4 regions of the Streptomyces sp. NBC_01190 genome follow, and region 2 is predicted to be linked to each of the others. Evidence: riboswitches for the same ligand, from Rfam matches in the RefSeq annotation. Region 2 holds a riboswitch; each other region holds the start of a gene.
The links. Region 2 has a riboswitch for cyclic di-AMP ahead of OG519_RS21670 (NlpC/P60 family protein). Riboswitches for the same ligand answer to the same signal wherever they lie in the genome.
Positions count from the first base shown of each region.

Region 1: it holds a riboswitch for cyclic di-AMP, as region 2 does, so the genes downstream of both, OG519_RS04535 (peptidoglycan DD-metalloendopeptidase family protein) here and OG519_RS21670 (NlpC/P60 family protein) in region 2, are expected to answer to the same signal.
Region 3: it holds a riboswitch for cyclic di-AMP, as region 2 does, so the genes downstream of both, OG519_RS12110 (transglycosylase family protein) here and OG519_RS21670 (NlpC/P60 family protein) in region 2, are expected to answer to the same signal.
Region 4: it holds a riboswitch for cyclic di-AMP, as region 2 does, so the genes downstream of both, OG519_RS14135 (peptidoglycan DD-metalloendopeptidase family protein) here and OG519_RS21670 (NlpC/P60 family protein) in region 2, are expected to answer to the same signal.

Region 1 is NZ_CP108580.1:1,076,080-1,080,281, forward strand. Features, by position in the region: gene rho (transcription termination factor Rho) at 1-674, shown strand, start outside; gene OG519_RS04535 (peptidoglycan DD-metalloendopeptidase family protein) at 798-1,658, opposite strand; cyclic di-AMP (ydaO/yuaA leader) riboswitch at 1,663-1,845, opposite strand; gene OG519_RS04540 (GNAT family N-acetyltransferase) at 2,218-3,234, opposite strand; gene OG519_RS04545 (uridine kinase) at 3,329-3,955, opposite strand.
Region 2 is NZ_CP108580.1:5,150,724-5,154,925, forward strand. Features, by position in the region: gene OG519_RS21665 (dihydrodipicolinate synthase family protein) at 1-543, shown strand, start outside; gene OG519_RS21670 (NlpC/P60 family protein) at 540-1,643, opposite strand; cyclic di-AMP (ydaO/yuaA leader) riboswitch at 1,650-1,806, opposite strand; gene OG519_RS21675 (NlpC/P60 family protein) at 2,009-3,148, opposite strand; gene pcrA (DNA helicase PcrA) at 3,444-4,202, shown strand, end outside.
Region 3 is NZ_CP108580.1:2,901,746-2,905,947, forward strand. Features, by position in the region: gene OG519_RS12100 (septum formation initiator family protein) at 1-87, opposite strand, end outside; gene eno (phosphopyruvate hydratase) at 243-1,523, opposite strand; gene OG519_RS12110 (transglycosylase family protein) at 1,758-2,477, opposite strand; cyclic di-AMP (ydaO/yuaA leader) riboswitch at 2,484-2,634, opposite strand; gene OG519_RS12115 (transglycosylase family protein) at 3,002-4,087, opposite strand.
Region 4 is NZ_CP108580.1:3,425,743-3,429,944, forward strand. Features, by position in the region: gene OG519_RS14125 (SpoIIE family protein phosphatase) at 1-48, opposite strand, end outside; gene OG519_RS14130 (hypothetical protein) at 358-663, shown strand; gene OG519_RS14135 (peptidoglycan DD-metalloendopeptidase family protein) at 1,061-2,281, opposite strand; cyclic di-AMP (ydaO/yuaA leader) riboswitch at 2,294-2,430, opposite strand; gene OG519_RS14140 (N-acetylmuramoyl-L-alanine amidase) at 3,030-3,749, shown strand; gene OG519_RS14145 (DUF4240 domain-containing protein) at 3,722-4,202, opposite strand, start outside.

The sequences.
Region 1 (4,202 bases), 4.1 Mb from region 2:
ACCCCGAGTGCCATCTCATGGTGGTACTGCTCGACGAACGCCCCGAAGAGGTCACCGACATGCGGCGCGGTGTGCGCGGCGAGGTGATCTCCTCCACCTTCGACCAGCCGGCCAGGCAGCACATCGCGGTCGCCGAACTCGCCGTCGAGCGGGCGAAGCGACTGGTGGAGCTGGGGCAGGACGTGGTGATCCTGCTGGACTCGCTGACCCGGCTGTGCCGGGCGCACAACACGGCCGCCGCCGGCAGCGGCCGCACCCTGTCCGGCGGGGTGGACGCGGCGGCGCTGATCGGTCCCAAGCGCTTCTTCGGCGCGGCACGGCTGGCCGAGGAGGGCGGTTCGCTCACCATTGTGGCCACCGCGCTGGTGGACACCGGTTCACGCGCCGACGGCTTCTACTACGAGGAGCTGAAGAGCACCGGCAATATGGAGCTGCACCTCGACCGGGCCCTCGCCGAGCGGCGGATCTTCCCCGCGGTGGACGTCACCGTCTCCGGTACGCGGCGCGAGGAACTGCTGATCCCGGCCCCCGAGCTGTCGGTGGTGCGCGGCCTGCGGCGGGCGCTGAGCGGCCGCGACGCCCAGTCCGGTCTCGAGGTCATGCTGGAGCGGATCCGCCAGACGCCGGACAACGCGGCCTTTCTGCGGCAGATCCAGGGCACGCTCCCCGGCTGAGCGGTCCGGGCCGCGCCCGGCCGGGGACCGCCCGGGCAGCCACCGCCCGGGCAGCCGAAGCCGCGAGCCCGGCCGGCTGGTGGGCCGGGCGGGCTCGGGCAGGGGGACTCGGGGTGCGGAACGTCAGAAGGTGACGCCGTGCGAGGCCAGGTACGCGATCGGGTCGATGTCCGAACCGTAGGACGGCGTGGTGCGCACCTCGAAGTGCAGGTGCGGTCCCGTGACGTTGCCGGTGGCGCCGGAGATGCCGATCTCCTGGCCCTCGGTCACCGTCTGGCCGGCCGACACCAGCGGCTGGGTCAGGTGCCCGTACAGGGTGTACTTGCCGTCGGCGTGCTTGATGATCACGTCGTTGCCGTAGGCGCCGTCGGCGCCCGCGGAGTAGACCGTGCCGGCCGCGACCGCGTGCACCGGGGTGCCGGAGCCGACCAGGAAGTCGACCCCGGTGTGGTAGCCGCTGGACCACATGGAGCCCTCGGCGTGGTACGGGGTGCCGATGGCGGCGTCGCCGACCGGCTTGGTGTAGCCGGAGTCGGCGGCCACGGGCTTGGCGGCGAGTTCGACGCCGACCGGAGCGGCCTTGGCGGCCGGCGCCGGGGCGGGGGCCGCGGCGGGCTTCGCCGGTGCGGCGGCGGGCTTCTGCGCCGTGCCGGGGTGCAGCACGAGGTGCTCGCCCGGGCGGATCAGGTTGGGGTCGGCCCCGATGACGGCCTTGTTCTCCTGGTAGAGCCGGTGCCAGCCGCCCACCACATGGTGGGTGCGGGCGATCTTGGAGAGCGTGTCGCCGGGCGCCACCACGTAGCCGCCCGGCTTGGCGTGCCCCGCCGGGTGGGTGGTCGCGGACGCCGGCGCGGCGGGCGCGGCCGAGGCGGTGGCGGCGCCGACCAGCGGCACCGCGAGGGCGGCGGCCCCGGTGCCGGCCACGACGCAGATACGGGTGAGCCGGCTGAGGCCGGTCTTGCGATGCTGTCCCTTTGCGGGCATGGGGAAGAGTCCTCTCCTACGCCTGCGAGGTGAGCTGTCGGGTTCGGGCAGGAGATGCCCGGCCATCGCGTCGTACCGGCGCGCGCTGCGCGCGGGATACGGGCGGTGTCTTCACCCCGAGCCGTCCGCGTGGTGCGTGACGGCGACTTACCTGGGTCCCCCGCTCCTGCCACGGTGTTCGAGTGTCCGGCGTTCCGGGCGGCGGCAGGATTAGGCGATCCGCCCGACGGTCTGGGTGCGGGCGTCGGCCCGCAGACCGGAAGCTAGACGCTGCTCGGCGCGGGGAGCAACCATGGCCGAGTTTTCGGGCATTCGGGATCTTCCGGCCGTTCACCCCCCGCGACCGGCCGTCTTCGGCGTGTGTACGCGCCGCTCACCCGATGTCGAGCAGCGGGGGACCCACCGTGACAAACCGGCATGATCGCCTACCGAACGCGTCCACGCCTGTTCGAACGGTGTTCATGTCGTGATGCCGCTCACGCCCTCGAATAAAGAGCGGTTGAATGACCGGATTGGCAGGATCGGCGGCTTATTTCGCTTTCTGGCCGAGACGGTCGGCTCAGTAGGTACCCGGTGTGCCGCCGATCCGCGCGTCGAGCGTCCGGCTGAGCCGGTAGGCGACCGGCCGGAAGCCGAAGGCCGGCCAGTGCCCGGCCGCCGACCCGGACGCGGACGGCCAGCGCGCCGACATATAGCGGTGCCCGTTGTCGTAGGCCCAGGCCAGGGCGGTGGCGAGCAGCACCCGGCTGATCCCCTCGCCGCGGGCGGCGGGTTCCACGTACGCCTCGGCCAGTTCCACGCACGACTCCGGCACCACCGGGTCGGGGATCGCCGGGTGGAGCAGCACCATGCCGATCTCCTCGCCCCGGCGGGCCGCGATCCAGGCGCCGCAGCGGGGGTCGGCGAGGGCGTCCGCGTAGCGCAGCCGCAGGGCGGCCAGCGCGCGCTCGGGCTGGGGCTGGAAGATGCCGGCCTCGCGCTGCCGGCGCGAGGACTCGGCGGCCATCCGGCCGATCTGCGGCAGGTCGCCGGGGCCCGCCCGGCGGATGCCGAGCCCTTCGACACCGCGGGGCTGCCGCCCGCGCGGCTTGACGCCCATCAGGCCGTGCACCAGTTCACGGCCGAAGCCGAGGTCGGACCAGGGCGCGGTGGCGGTGTCGCCGGCCGGCACCCACGCGTAGTGCACCATCCGCCGGTCGGCGACCAGCCGGGCGGCGACCCGCAGGTAGAGCGCGCGCAGCACCTCGCTCTCCCGGCCCGCGGGCAGCGAGTGGCCGCCGTGCGGGACCAGCGCGGAGCGCGGGTGACTGCGGAGCCCCGCCGGGTCGTCGGGGGTGAGGTCGACCGGGATCGCCGCGAGGTGCCCGATCAGATTGCCGTCGCCGTCCAGCGCGCGGCAGGCTTCGAGGCCGGGCGCGGTGTGCAGCTTGCCGAGCAGTTCCTCGCCCCGCACCGGGCCGTCGGCGAGCCAGGAGCGCTGGGACGGCGGGCGGCGGGCGCGCGTGAACCAGCGGTCGTAGCGCTGTGCGGCCAGGGGTATGTGCTCGGTGGTCAGCGGCGCGATGGCGACAGTCATGGTGCTCGTGGACGCTAGCGGGGCGCGCGCCCTCACGGCAAGGCGGCCCGGCCCGCCGTGGGAACGGGGTGCGGTCCGTCCGCCGGGCGGGGGTTCAGCCGGTCCAGGCCGGGTGGCGGGGATCGTCGGCGCGGACCAGCACATCGGCGGCCTCCTCCGGCATCGCCTCGTGCGCGTAACGGTCGTAGGCGGGCAGCGTCCACCGCTGGTCGGCCGGGGTGCGGCGCTCCAACGCGGCCCGGGAGAGCCGCAGATGGACGGTGAGGTCGAGCGGCAGCCCCTGGCCGAGCAGCAGCGGTCCGTCGAGTACCAGGACGCCGCCCGGCGGCAGTTGGACGTAATCGGCCCGGGTGGAGCGGTCGGTGCGCGGGTCGCGCAGCGACGGCAGCGCGCGTCCGGTGCCGCCCGGGCCGAGCGGCTCCAGCACCTCGCGGCGCAGCGCGCCGGTGTCGAGCCAGAGTTGGTAGTAGGCGTCGACGTCCTCGTGTCCGTACTCCAGGCGCAGCGAGGCGGGGCGCCAGAAGCTCTCCGCGCGGACCCGGAGCGCGGGGTGGCCGAGGGCGGGCAGCGCGGCGGCCAGGGCGTCGGCGAGGTTCCCGGTGCCGGCGGCGGGGGCGCCGTCGACCGCGACCCGCCACCAGGGTCCGGGCGGTGGGGTCGTCGCGACGCGTTCGGCGAGGATCTCGGCCAGCCGGGGCCAGGTGATCGGGGTGAGCTGCACACCGCCCATCCTGGCCCATCCGGCCCGGCACGGAACGGATGGGCCAACCGGGAAGGCGGGGGCCGGCCCGGGTCGGCTCTCACTCGTTCGGACTCGTCCGGCGAAAGCGGTCGTGTTTCTTGCCGGGCCGGACGGCCGGACGGAGCGGATACGGAGTGATACGGCGTGATACCGCGTCAGCGGCCAGGTCAGCGGGGAACCTCGGACCCGGCCCGGGGCGAGGCGGGTCCGAGGCGGGGGGCGCGCT
Region 2 (4,202 bases):
GGCGATCCGCCGCCGGGCTTCGCGGTGCTCGCCGGGGACGACCTCTTCGTCTCGCCGCTGCTCGCCCTGGGCGCCGCGGGCGCGATCCTCGCCTCGGCGCACCTGGCGACCGAGCGGTTCGTGGAGCTGGCCGCCGCGTGGCGGGTGGGCGACGTCGTCCGGGCGCGGGCGCTCGGGCACGGGCTGGCCCGGCTGTCGGCCGCCGCCTTCGGCGAACCGAACCCCACGGTCATCAAGGGGGTGCTCCACGCGCGCGGCCTCGTCCCTACCCCCGACGTACGGCTGCCGCTGCTGCCCGCCGGACGCGCGGCGCTGGACGCGACGCTGAGCCGGCTGGCCGAGGTGGCGGGTGGGCCGGCCAAGCCCGACGAGCGGGCCAGGCCGAACGAGCCGGCCTGGCTGGATGAGCGGGCCTGGCTGGATGAGCGGGCCTGGCTGGATGAGCGGGCCCTGCCGAACAAGCCGGCCAGGCCGACCGGAAAGGCTGATCCGGCGGGGCTGGCGCACGCGGCAAACCCCGCCGTTCCGGGCGATCCGTCCTAGGCGATGCGGCGGGCCGCCGCGAAGGGCATCCAGCTCATCGGGGCGATCTCCACGACGGCGCCGGTGTGCGGGGCGTGCACGACCTGGCCGTTGCCGAGGTAGATACCGACGTGGCTGATGCCGGAGTAGAAGAAGACGAGGTCGCCGGGGCGGAGGTCGGCCTCGGAGACGGACGTGCCGTCGGTGACCTGGTCCCAGGTGGTGCGGCCGATCTTGATCCCGGCGGCGGCGTACGCGGCCTGGGTGAGGCCGGAGCAGTCGTACGCGCCGGGGCCGGTGCCGCCCGAGACGTAGGGCTTGCCGCGCTGCGCGAGGGCGAACTGGATCGCGGCGGCGGCGCGGCCGGAGGCGGGGCCGTTGTAGTTGTAGCTCGCGCTGGACGCGGACGAACCGGACGACGAACTACCGCCGGCACTGGACTTGGCGAACCCGGTCGAAGACGCCGGCGGCCTGTTCATCGCGGCGATCCGCGCGCGCTGCTCGGCGTTGAGGCTGTTGAGCAGCTTCTGGGCGGCGGCCAGCTTCGCCGACACGTTCTTCTTCTGGGCGGCCAGCTTCGCCTGCGCGGAGGTGAGTTCGCTCAGGCTCGCACTGGCCTGGGAGCGCTGGATCGCCGCCTGCTCCTGCTGGATCTGGAACGTCTTCAGCGCCTGTTCCTGCGTGAGGGAGGCCCGGTCCATCATGTGGGTCTGCGCGAGGAACGCCTCGGGATTGGCCGAAAGCAGTAGCTGCGTGGTCGCGTCCATACCGCCCTCGCGGTACTGCTCGCTCGCGAACTGGCCGAGCACCCGGCGCGTCTCGTTGAGCTTCTCGGTCTTCTGCGCGACCTGCTCGAGCAGCTGATTGGCCTTGGCCCGCTGGGTGTCGGTCTTCTCCTTGGCCTGGTCGTACTGCTGGGTGGCCACCTCGGCCTGCTGGTTGAGGCTGTCGACCTGCTTCTTGACCTCGCTGATGGAGGGCTTGGCCGGCGCCGGAGCGGCGCTCGCGCCTTCGCTGAGCAGAGTGACGGACGCCAGGGCCGCCACCGCGGTGACTCCGACTGCCGCCCGGGGGGCGGAGGTGGTGAGTATGCGGGTACGCGGCTTGCGGTGCGACGCCAAGGAGGCGCTCCCTCCGTGTACCGCCGACCGGGTTAGCTGACGGGTTCGGGCGGGAAAGGTCGCCCTACGGTCCCGACGCCCTGCGGCGTCCGTCCCGATTCACCCCATATTGACTGCGTGGGTCCCCGGCTCCGGCCGGAGCCGGATTGAGCGGAGGTGACGTGTGCCGGCACTCGCACCGGCAGGAAGCAGGTCACCTAGCGGGCTACGCTAGTCAACTTCAGCGGCGCTTGGGAAGTTTGGATCGCAATGTGACCGAAATCGCTTTGTGATCATTCGGGTTGTGTTGGCTTCTGGGGGTTTGGCGGGGCCGGGGGGAGGGTCGTGCCGATGGTCTCGGGAGCCGCCGGGAGCCGATCGCCGGATCAATACGGGCGTACCGCGCCGTAGAAGGGCATTTCGGTGATGGGCGCGATCTTCACGACCGTCCCGGTGTGCGGCGCGTGGATCATCTCCCCGTCGCCTATGTAGAGCCCGACATGGCTGACGTCGCTGTAGAAGAAGATGAGGTCGCCCGGCTGGAGGTCGTCCTCCGACACCCGCGTGCCGACGTTCACCTGGTCGTAGGTGGTCCGCGGCAGGTCGATGCCGGCCGCTTTGTAGGCCGCCTGCGTCAGTCCGGAGCAGTCGAACGAGTCCGGCCCGGTCGCGCCCCACACGTACGGCTTGCCGATCTGCTTCTGCGCGAACGCGATGGCCTGCTCGGCGACCGAGGAGTTGACCGGCGATGTGGGCGCGTCGGCGCCCTTGCTGCCGGCGGCCGCCGCCGCCTCCTGTTCGGCCTTCGCCTTCGCCTTCTCCTTGGCCGCCAGCGCCGCCGCCTTCGCCTTGGCCTCGGCCTCCTGCTTGGCCGCGAGCGCCGCCAGCCGCTGCTTCTCCTGCGCGGTCAGGCTGTTGAGCAGGTGCTGCGCCTGGCCCAGTTTGTCCTGTACGTCGCTCTTGGCGGCCTTGAGCTGGGTCTGCTGGGCGGTGAGCACATCCAGGCTCTTGGCCGCCGCGAGCCGCTGCCGGCTGGCCGCCGCCTGCTGGGTGCGGTACGAGTCCACCGCCGACTTCTGCCGCTTGGCCATCACGTCGGTCAGGTGTACCTGGTCCACCAGCGACGACGGGTCGGGCGCCAGGAGGTAGCGGGTGGTGGTCGTGTCACCGCCGTCCCGGTACTGCGCGGCGGCGTAGAGCCCGAGCACCCGGCGGGAGTCGTTGAGCGCCTGCGTCTTCTGGGCCGCCTGCGCCAGCAGTTTGTTGACGGTGACGTTCTGCCGGTCCGTCTTCTCCTTGGTGCCGTTGTACTTCTCGGTGGCGACCTCGGCCTGGTGGAACAGCGAGTCCACCTTCGCCTTGACCGACGCGATCGACGGCTGCGCGGGCTTGGCGGGCGCGGGAGTCGCGCTCGCGCTCTCGGTCATCAGCGTCACGGTGGCCAGCGCCGCCGTCGTGAGCCCCACGGCCGCTCGGGGGCCGGGGGCGCTCAGTATCGCGGTACGGGCCTTACGGTGCGTCGCCATGGCGGGCGGACTCCTTCCGGACGCTCTGCCTGGTGCCGCACCGTAACCAAAGCGGTGGCCTGCTGGGAAGAGCGGTGTCCGATAGGCCCGATACCTTTTCGTAATGTTTTGCCGAACCCCTCGCCGCCCCCCGCTACGGTCACGGAAGGCGACAGAGGGGTTACGGCGACGGCGGTGGTTCGGCGCGGGCACCGACGGCATCCGCGTGCTGAATGTGCCGACCGGAATCGACCAGATCCGATCAGCCCGGCTCAGCCGACCCCGACCGAACCGGCGGCACTAGACTCGGTCAGCGATGAGCAGCCTCTTTGACGATAACTTCCTGGCCGGTTTCGACGCCGCCGCCAACGGCCCGTCCGACGCCGCGGCGCACGAACCGCCGGAGCCGGCGGACGGACCTGGCGACCCCGGCGAGCCGGGCTGGCGCGGCGGCCCTGAGGGTCCCGATGGTCCTGGCGACCCCGACGGTCCCGGCTACCCCGGCGGCCCCGGCGGTCCCGAAGAGGAGGACGTACCGCACCACCTCTTCGGCGACCGGTTCGACGGACCGCCGCGTGACGCGCACTACCGCGACGGTGCCGCCCGCCCCGTCGCCGACCCCGCGAAGCTGCTCGAAGGGCTCAACGAGCAGCAGCGCGCGGCCGTGGAGCACGCCGGCGGACCGCTGCTCATCGTGGCCGGCGCCGGCTCGGGCAAGACCCGGGTGCTGACCCACCGCATCGCGCACCTCCTGGGCGCCCGGCAGGTCCACCCCGGCTCCATTCTCGCCATCACCTTCACCAACAAGGCGGCCGGCGAGATGAAGGAGCGCGTCGAGGAGCTGGTCGGCCCGCGCGCCAACGTCATGTGGGTGTCCACCTTCCACAGCGCCTGCGTCCGCATCCTGCGCCGCGAGTCGAAGTCGCTCGGCTTCACCTCGTCCTTCTCGATCTACGACGCCGCCGACTCCAAACGGCTGATGGCGCTGGTCTGCCGGGATCTGGACCTCGATCCCAAGCAGTTCCCGCCGAAGTCGTTCAGCGCTCAGGTCTCCAACCTGAAGAACGAGCTGATC
Region 3 (4,202 bases), 2.2 Mb from region 2:
CCGGGTCGCGGCACGGTAGACCCGGGCCTGCGCCTCCTGGCCGATGGCCTTCAGCCGGGCCGCGGTGGAGAACCGGTCCGCCTCCACGCCGTGACTCCCCTCGCCGTTCCTGCCGGCCGCCTTGCTCCCGTATATCCCGTATGTCCCCGCCCACGGTACGGGACCGGGTGCGGGGACATACGGAGGCGGGGCGCCGAGCCGTCCGGCTCAATACCCTGGGCGGTTCAGCGCCCGCGGCGCTTTCAGTGCTTGAAGCGGGGGAACGCCGAGCGCCCGGCGTAGACCGCCGCGTCGTCCAGGATCTCCTCGATGCGGAGCAACTGGTTGTACTTGGCGACGCGCTCGGAGCGGGCCGGGGCGCCGGTCTTGATCTGGCCGCAGTTGGTGGCGACGGCCAGGTCGGCGATGGTGACGTCCTCGGTCTCGCCGGAGCGGTGCGACATCATGCACTTGTAGCCGTTGCGCTGGGCCAGCTCGACCGCGTCCAGGGTCTCGGTCAGCGAGCCGATCTGGTTGACCTTGACCAGCAGCGCGTTGGCGGTGGCGTTGTCGATGCCGCGCTGGAGCCGCTCCGGGTTGGTGACGAACAGGTCGTCGCCGACGATCTGCACCTTGGTGCCGAGCTTGTCGGTGAGCACCTTCCAGCCGGCCCAGTCGTCCTCGTACAGCGGGTCCTCGATGGAGACCAGCGGGTACGAGGCGACCAGGTCCTCGTAGTACTCGGTCAGCTCGGCGGCGGACTTGTCCTCGCCCTCGAACTGGTACTTGCCGTCCTTGTAGAACTCGGAGGCGGCGACGTCCAGGGCGAGCGCGATGTCCTGGCCGGGGGCGTAGCCGGCCTGCTTGATGGCCTCGATGATGAGGTCGAGGGCGGCGCGGTTGGACTCCAGGTTCGGCGCGAAGCCGCCCTCGTCGCCCAGACCGGTGGACAGGCCGCGGGACTTCAGCACGCCCTTGAGCGTGTGGTAGACCTCGGCGCCCCAGCGCAGCGCCTCGGAGAAGGACTCGGCGCCGATCGGCGCGATCATGAACTCCTGGATGTCCACGTTGGAGTCCGCGTGCGAACCGCCGTTGAGGATGTTCATCATCGGGACCGGCAGGACGTGCGCGTTCGGGCCGCCGAGGTAGCGGAAGAGCGGCAGGTCGGACGCCTCGGAGGCGGCGTGGGCGACGGCGAGCGAGACGCCGAGGATGGCGTTGGCACCGAGCGAGGACTTGTCCGGGGTGGCGTCCAGGTCGAACATCGCCTGGTCGATGAGGCGCTGCTCCGTGGCGTCGTAGCCGACCAGCTCGGGGCCGATCTGCTCGATCACGGCGAGGACGGCCTTCTCGACGCCCTTGCCCTGGTAGCGGTTCTTGTCGCCGTCACGGAGTTCCAGTGCCTCGAAGGCGCCGGTGGAGGCGCCGGACGGGACTGCCGCACGGCCCGTGCTGCCGTCGTCGAGGCCGACCTCCACCTCGACAGTGGGGTTGCCTCGTGAGTCGAGGATTTCCCGGGCTACGACGACGTCGATGGACGGCACGTTGTCTCCTTCTCAGCAGGCTTCGATGTCTTCTCTTCTTTTTCCGGGACGAGCCTAACCGGCTTCGGCGTCCGGGGAGGCGCTCGCCCCCGCACCGGAGACGTAATACCCCGGCCGGGCACACCTGGGGGAGGGCGTGCCCGGCCGGGGCGGTCGAGGGGTTCGGCTGCCGTCAATCCGCTGTTCGGCCAACAGCCGTCGCGCGGCTGTGTGGAGGCCGCGCGGCGGGCGTGGTCAGCGCAGGTGCAGGTGCTGGCCCGGGAAGATGAGGTCCGGGTTGTTGACGATGCCGCGGTTGAGGTCGTACAGCTTCCGCCAGCCGCCCTTGACGTGGTGCGACGCGGCGATCCGGGACAGGGTGTCGCCGCCGACCACGGTGTACTCGCCGTGGCCCTTGCGGAACCCCTTGTGGTGGGTGGTGGTGTGGGTCGGGGTGCTGGGCTTCGGCGCCTTGGCGGGGGCCGGGGCGGTGGTGTTCGACGACGATGACGAGGCCGCCGACGATGACGACGACGACGCCGACGACGCTGCCGGAGCGGGCGCCGAGGACGACGCGGACGACGAGCCGCCGGAGTTGATGTCCGGCGCCGGACCACCCGCGGTCAGGCCGCCGGCCGACGCGCAGGACCAGGCACCCGGGCCCTGGAGCGCGAGCAGCTTCTCGGCGACGGCGATCTGCTGGTCCTTGGTGGCGAGGTCGGCGCGCGGCGCGTACTGGAGGCCACCGGCCGCTTCCCAGCTCGACTGGGAGAACTGGAGGCCGCCGTAGTAGCCGTTGCCGGTGTTGATGGACCAGTTGCCACCGGACTCGCACTGCGCCACCGCGTCCCAGGTGGCGACCGAAGCGGCGGAGGCGGAGGTGGCGCCGATCAGCGGTACGGCGATCGCGGTGCCGGCGACTCCGGCGAATGCGGCGTATCGGACAAGCTTTGAGGCACGACGGTGCTTACCCATGATGAATTCAGTCCTCACCGACGCCTACGAGGTGAGCTGTCGGGTTCGGGCGTGAGTTGCCCGGCCGGACCGCCTGTTGCTCATCGCGGCCATCTCGGCTTCACCCCAAGCCGGTCCCCGTCCTGGTGTACGTCCGCAGCGTGGGCGTGTGCTGTCCGGTGCTGCGGCGGCGTACGGCCGGGGTCCCGGCGGAAGACCTTGGGTCCCCCGCTCCTGCCTGCGGCGCTTTCGCGTCGGCTGTTCCCGTCGGGCGGCGGCAGGACTCGGCGTTCTGCCCGGCGGGGCCCGCTGTGGCGAGCGTGGAAACGTTAAGCACAAGGCAGCAGATAGGACAAACACCCCGATCACGTCGGCCAACTGGGCCCACGCGCTCGGGTCAGGACAAGAACCGCAGGTCACAGCGGTCGATTTCAGCGCTCCGCAAGCGGGTGGTCACAGCGGCCCGAGAGAGGCTTGTCACATCCCCACAGCGAGGAGGCGAGCGGTACGTCCGGTTTGTCGGCCGACCCTCATTTCCCCTTTTCTCAGTCGAGGTTGATGATCTGTCCTGGTTTGATGAGGTTCGGGTTGGCGCCGATCGCCTGCCGGTTGACGTCGTAGAGGTGGCGCCAGCCGCCGTCCACGCGCTCGGCCCGCGCGATGCCGGAGAGCGAGTCGCCGGCGCCGATCGTGTAGTGACCCGTGGGCGAAGTGCGCGAATCCTCACCCTTGTTGGTGGTATCGGTAGCGGTCGGGCTCGCCGGGCCGCCGTCGGCGATCGCGAAGACCTGGGTCCGGGTGGCCTGGTCCTGGGCGGCGAGCTCCTCGTCGGTCGGGCTGTACGGCTTCGCGTGCCGTCCCGTGCCGCTGCTCGCGTCCGGCGGGGCGACCGTGGCGCCGGAGGAGTCGGTGGGGGCCAGCGTGCTCGCGCCGGAGCCCGGCGTGGCGGGCGGCGGCGTGACGGTGGCGGGCGGCGCGGGGGTCCGCGGGGTGGACGGCGTCACCGGGGTGGTGGGGTCGGTAGCCGGGTCGCCGGGGTCGCTCGGATCGCCCGGGTTGCCCATCCCGGTCGTCGGCGGCGTGGTGGGCGTGACCGGGACACCGGGGGTCGTGGCGGGCGCCGAGGGATCCGCGGTGGGGGCGGTGGGCGTGGCGACCGGCGCCGAGGGGTCCGGGGTCGGAGCCGGCGTGTGCTCGCCGGGCTGCGCCGGGGTGGGCGCGGCGGTCGGATCGGTGGGCGGGCTGTCCGGCAGCAGACCGGTGCCCTCCTCGCAGCCCGGCCAGGCGCCCGGGCCGAGATTCGTGAGCATCTTCTCGGCCACGGCTATCTGCTGGGCCTCGGTGGCGAGATCGGGGCGCTTGGCGTACGCGTCACCGCCGTACTGGTCCCAGGTGTCCTGGGTGATGGCGAGGCCGCCGTAGAAGCCGTTGCCGGTGTTGGCCTGCCACAGGCCGCCGGTCTCGCAGAAGGCGACCCGGTCCCACGTACTGGGGTCCGCGGCCTGTGCGGTGGCGGCGCCGAAGAGCGGAAGGGCGATGCCGGCGCCCGTCGCGGCGGCCGTCGCCATGGTCACCACGGCCGCGGGGGTCGGTCGGGGACGGCGGTGCCGGCCGTTGCCTGACGAGAGCATTGCGGTCGCCTTTCATTCTGGCCCTACGCGCCCGCGCCCACCGCGTCGGTCCTGTTGACCTGCGGACTCGGCCGATCCGGCCGTTCTGCCGTCCGCGACGGTGAGCGCTGTGGGG
Region 4 (4,202 bases), 1.7 Mb from region 2:
CGGTTCCAGCATCGTCCCGGCCGGACCGGCCGCCACCGGTCGCCCCATCAGCGACCGCGCTCAACGACACATTTGTCCATGTTTGGAGCCTAGCGCGTCCCCCCGGAGGAGCCACGGCTCCGGCACGGCGACGACTCGCCGCGGGCCCCAGGGCGCCCGCGGCGCCGCTTCGGCGCCACGGCTGAACCACGGCGGCACCGCGTAGCCACCGCGGACCCACCGCGGGAAGAGCGGCGGGCTAGCCTCGGGGGTGATCGGCGTACCGGGCCGCACAGGGCAGCCCACCGCGCCGTACCGCGCTGACGCGCGCTGACAGGTGCTTACGAGCGCCGACAAGCGCTGACAAGGAGGAACACGATGGCTGGGGTGTCGGCGAGCTTGGTGGCCGCGGGCGGATTGGTCGGCGGGTACGGAGTGGCCCGGTGGACCAAGCGGCGGGAGCTGGGCGGGGTGGCGCTGGTCGCCGCCGGAGCGGTGGCCGCGCGGTCCTGGCAGCGGCAGGCGGGGGTGGCGACCGCGGCCGGACTCACCGGGGCTTACGTCGCCGCTTTCGCCGGAGCGCATCCGCTGGCCAAGAAGGTCGGCTCGTGGCCGGCGGTGTTCGCGCTGGCCGGCGGCATGGCGGCGGCGTCCTGGCTCGTGGCCGGGCGCGGCGGGGAGTAGCCGGCCGGCCGGGAAAAGGACCGGCGGCCCAGGCTGGGGGGGAGTAGCCAGGACCGCCGGCGTATGGGGGATGTCGCGCCGCTGAGCACAGGTCGTACGGTGCCGCGGCGGGCCGGACCGGGCCGTTCGTAGGGCCCGTGAGCCGTACCCGTCCCGTACGGATGGCCTGGGCGGCCACCTTCGGGCGAGCGGCCCGCCGGCCCGACACGCGGCCTCGGAACGTTCTTGGGACGACGGGTCACACGGGCCGATCGGGTCCTACCCCGCCTGCCCGCCCACCCCGTCGTACACCTCACGACCGGGACCCGCCCGGCCGCACCGCCACCGTAGCGCGTCCACTGGCGCCCCGCCCGGCCACCGGCCGAACCGATGCCCCGATCGAGCGAACCGCGCCGCCTCAGACCGCCACATCGTGCGCCACGAGCCACGGCAGCGGGTCGACCGCGTCGCCGCCCGAGGGGCGGACCTCCAGGTGGAGATGGGGCGCCGGGACGTTTCCGGTCGCGCCCACTCGGCCGATCGTGTCGCCCGTGGTGACGCGGCCCGCGGTGACGACCATCGTGGAGAGGTGGCAGTACCACAGCTCCGTACCGTCATCGAGGGCGACGACCACCCGGTAGCCGTACGCGCCCGCCCAGCCGGCCGAGGTGACCGTACCGCCGTGGACGGCGTGGACCGGGGTGCCGGTGGGGGCGTTGAAGTCCTGCCCGGCGTGGATGTTGCCCCACGGGTCGGACTCGCCGAAGCCCGCGGTGAGGGTGTAGCAGGAGACCGGCTTGATGTAGGAGGCGGCGAACCGGGCGACCCGCTCGGCCTCGGCGCGGGCGGCGGCTGCCACCTCGGCCTTCGCCTTCGCCTCGGCGGCGGCCTTCGCGGCGGCGGCCTGCTCGCGCACCTTCCGCTCGGCGGCGGCGCGAGCGGCCTGCTGCGCGGCGGCCTTGTCGGCGGCTTCCCGTTCGCCGCGGGCGACGGCGTCCCGGGCCTCGGTGGCCTGGGTGACGATCCGGGTCAGCAGCGCCGCGCCCGGGTCGGGGAGCGCGGTCGCGGGCTCGTCGGAAGCGGGGGCGTCGAGGGGGGCGGGAGTGCTGAGGGGGGCGGGGGCGCTGACCGGCGCCAGCTCCGGCAGCGGCTGCGGCCGGGACCGGGGGGCCGCCGGCGGCGTTTCCGGTACGGAGGCCGGCGCCGGGAGCGGCGCGGACCGCGGCACGAAATCCGGTACGGAATCAGGTACGGAGACGGGCGCGGCGTCCGGCACGGTGACCGGCGCCGATACGGGCAGCGGCGCCGGCGCGAGACCGGGTCCCGCTACGGTGCCGGTCGCCGCGGCGGCCACCCCGCCCGCCCCGACGGCGGCCATCGCCGCTATGCCGAGGGCCGCGGAGCCACGGGCAAGGGTCCGCTGCCGGGGTACGGGCACGGTGAGGGTCATGGGGTCCGCGACGGGAAGGGGCAGCGGCAGCGGGGCGGCAGCGGGCCGCTCGGTCGAGCCGGCCGCCGAACCATCTGTCGGGTAGTCAGCCCGGTAGTCGACGGGGAAGCCCGCGGGAAACTCGTCCCACTCCCCGGCGGATCCACTCTCGGGCCGGGCAGGTGCGTAGGCAGGTTGGTTCGACGCCACTGTGGGCGCACTCCTTTCCTTCCCTCTCGCCTACCGGGTTAGCTGACGGGTTCGGAGCAGGAAGGTCTCCTACGGGCCTGGCTGCTGCCCGATTCACCCCAGGTGTTGGGTCCCCGGTTCCCGCGGACGGGATTCGGCAAGCGCACGGTGCCGCCTCTTACGGCGGTGGTGACGACCGCGCTGCGTTATCGAACGTTAATAGAGCCGGAGAGGTTTTCCAAGCCGAATCGGAGAGTTGGGCTGCGGAAGCAATCCGGCATCAGTCCCCCAAGCGGGGCAATGCGGGCACTCGGTGTGGCCGAGCGGTGACGTGAGTGTGTGTCAGTTGTTATGTAAAGCTGACCGGACAGCTACGTTCAGTGAGCGAATGTCAACGAAATGACACGGTGACGGGGCGACAGGAGGTGGGCTTGGTGGTCGTATGCGATCGGCGCCACAGGTCCAGGCCTCTGACCATGGGCGCATCGCTAGGGCGTGTTTTAGAAGTAGCGTCGTCCGCCCGCAGGGCGGGGCTCACGGCGTCTGGTGCGTGCGATCGCAAGGCGGAGGGTCGTCCTCGTAGTGGGCCTACTCGGATGAGCCCGACAACGCAGCGAGCGTGCGTGCCAGACGCCGTGAGACAGACGGGACTTCTAAAACACGCCCTAGGCGGGCCGGGCGTCCCGGCGCCACGATGAGCAGGCTCCGCCCTTGTCATGGACCCGTACAAGTAGTCGACCCCCACGACCGACCCCACCGGGAGCCCGCCATGCTACGAGCCAACCGACCCCAACGAAGCGGCACACACCCCGGGACACACCCCGAGGCGCACCCCGACGCCCGTCCCGCGCCCTCCGGTCCGCTCCCCGCCGCGGCGCCTCACCCGCTCCCCGAAGACCCCGACCGCCGCTCCCTGCTCCGCCGCGGCCTCGCCCTCGGCGCCGGCGCGGCCCTCACGGGCGGACTGGCCGTCGCAGCGGGCACCGCGTCCGCGGCGACGGCGGTCGACTACCCCGGCGCCGCCTGGGCGCCGGCCAGCACCGCCAACTACACGGCCGCCAACCGCCCTTCGACGTACCCGGTCGAACTGGTGGTGATCCATGTGACCCAGGAGACCTTCACCGACACCATCAGCCTCTTCCAGGACCCCGAGCACGCCGCCACCGCGCACTACGTCGTCCGCTCGGCCGACGGCGCCATCGCCCAGTGCGTCCGCGAGCACGACGTGGCCTGGCACGCGGGCAACTGGGACTACAACACCCGCAGCATCGGCATCGAGCACGAGGGCTGGGTCGACGACCCCTCGTACTTCACCACCGCCCTCTACCACGCCTCCGCCGCCCTCACCGCGGCCGTCTGCGACAAGTACGGCATCCCCAAGGACCGCGATCACATCCTCGGCCACTCCCAGGTGCCCGGCGCCGACCACACCGACCCCGGTCCCAACTGGGACTGGGTCCGCTATATCCGCCTGGTCAACGGCGTCTGAACCAACGCCGCCGCGTCGTCCGCCGGGCCCAGCGGGAACATCGCGGTGAGCCGGGGAAGGCGGCGGACCGACTCCGGCTCGTCGAGGACCGACCAGCGGTGGCCGGCCGGGGTGAGCCCGGGCGGGCGGCACGCGGCGGAGTCGAGCAGCGTACGGGCGGCGGCGCGGAAGGACGCGCCGCTCTCCTCCCCGGCGCCGGTGAGCTGCTGATACGCCTCCGGGGCGAGCCAGCCGAGCGACTCCCACTGCGGCCAGGCGTCCTCGGGCCACGCGGCCCGGGGGCGGCCGGACAGCCGCAGGACCTCAGGCGCGTAGGCGAGCACGTCGGCGTCGGCGACCGCCGCCTCGAAGGCCGGGCGGCCGAGGCCGACCATCCAGTGCTGGAAGTAGCAGAAGGTGTCGTCGGAGCACCAGCCGCCGAAGATCCGGTCGGCGGCCGCCCAGACGTTCCAG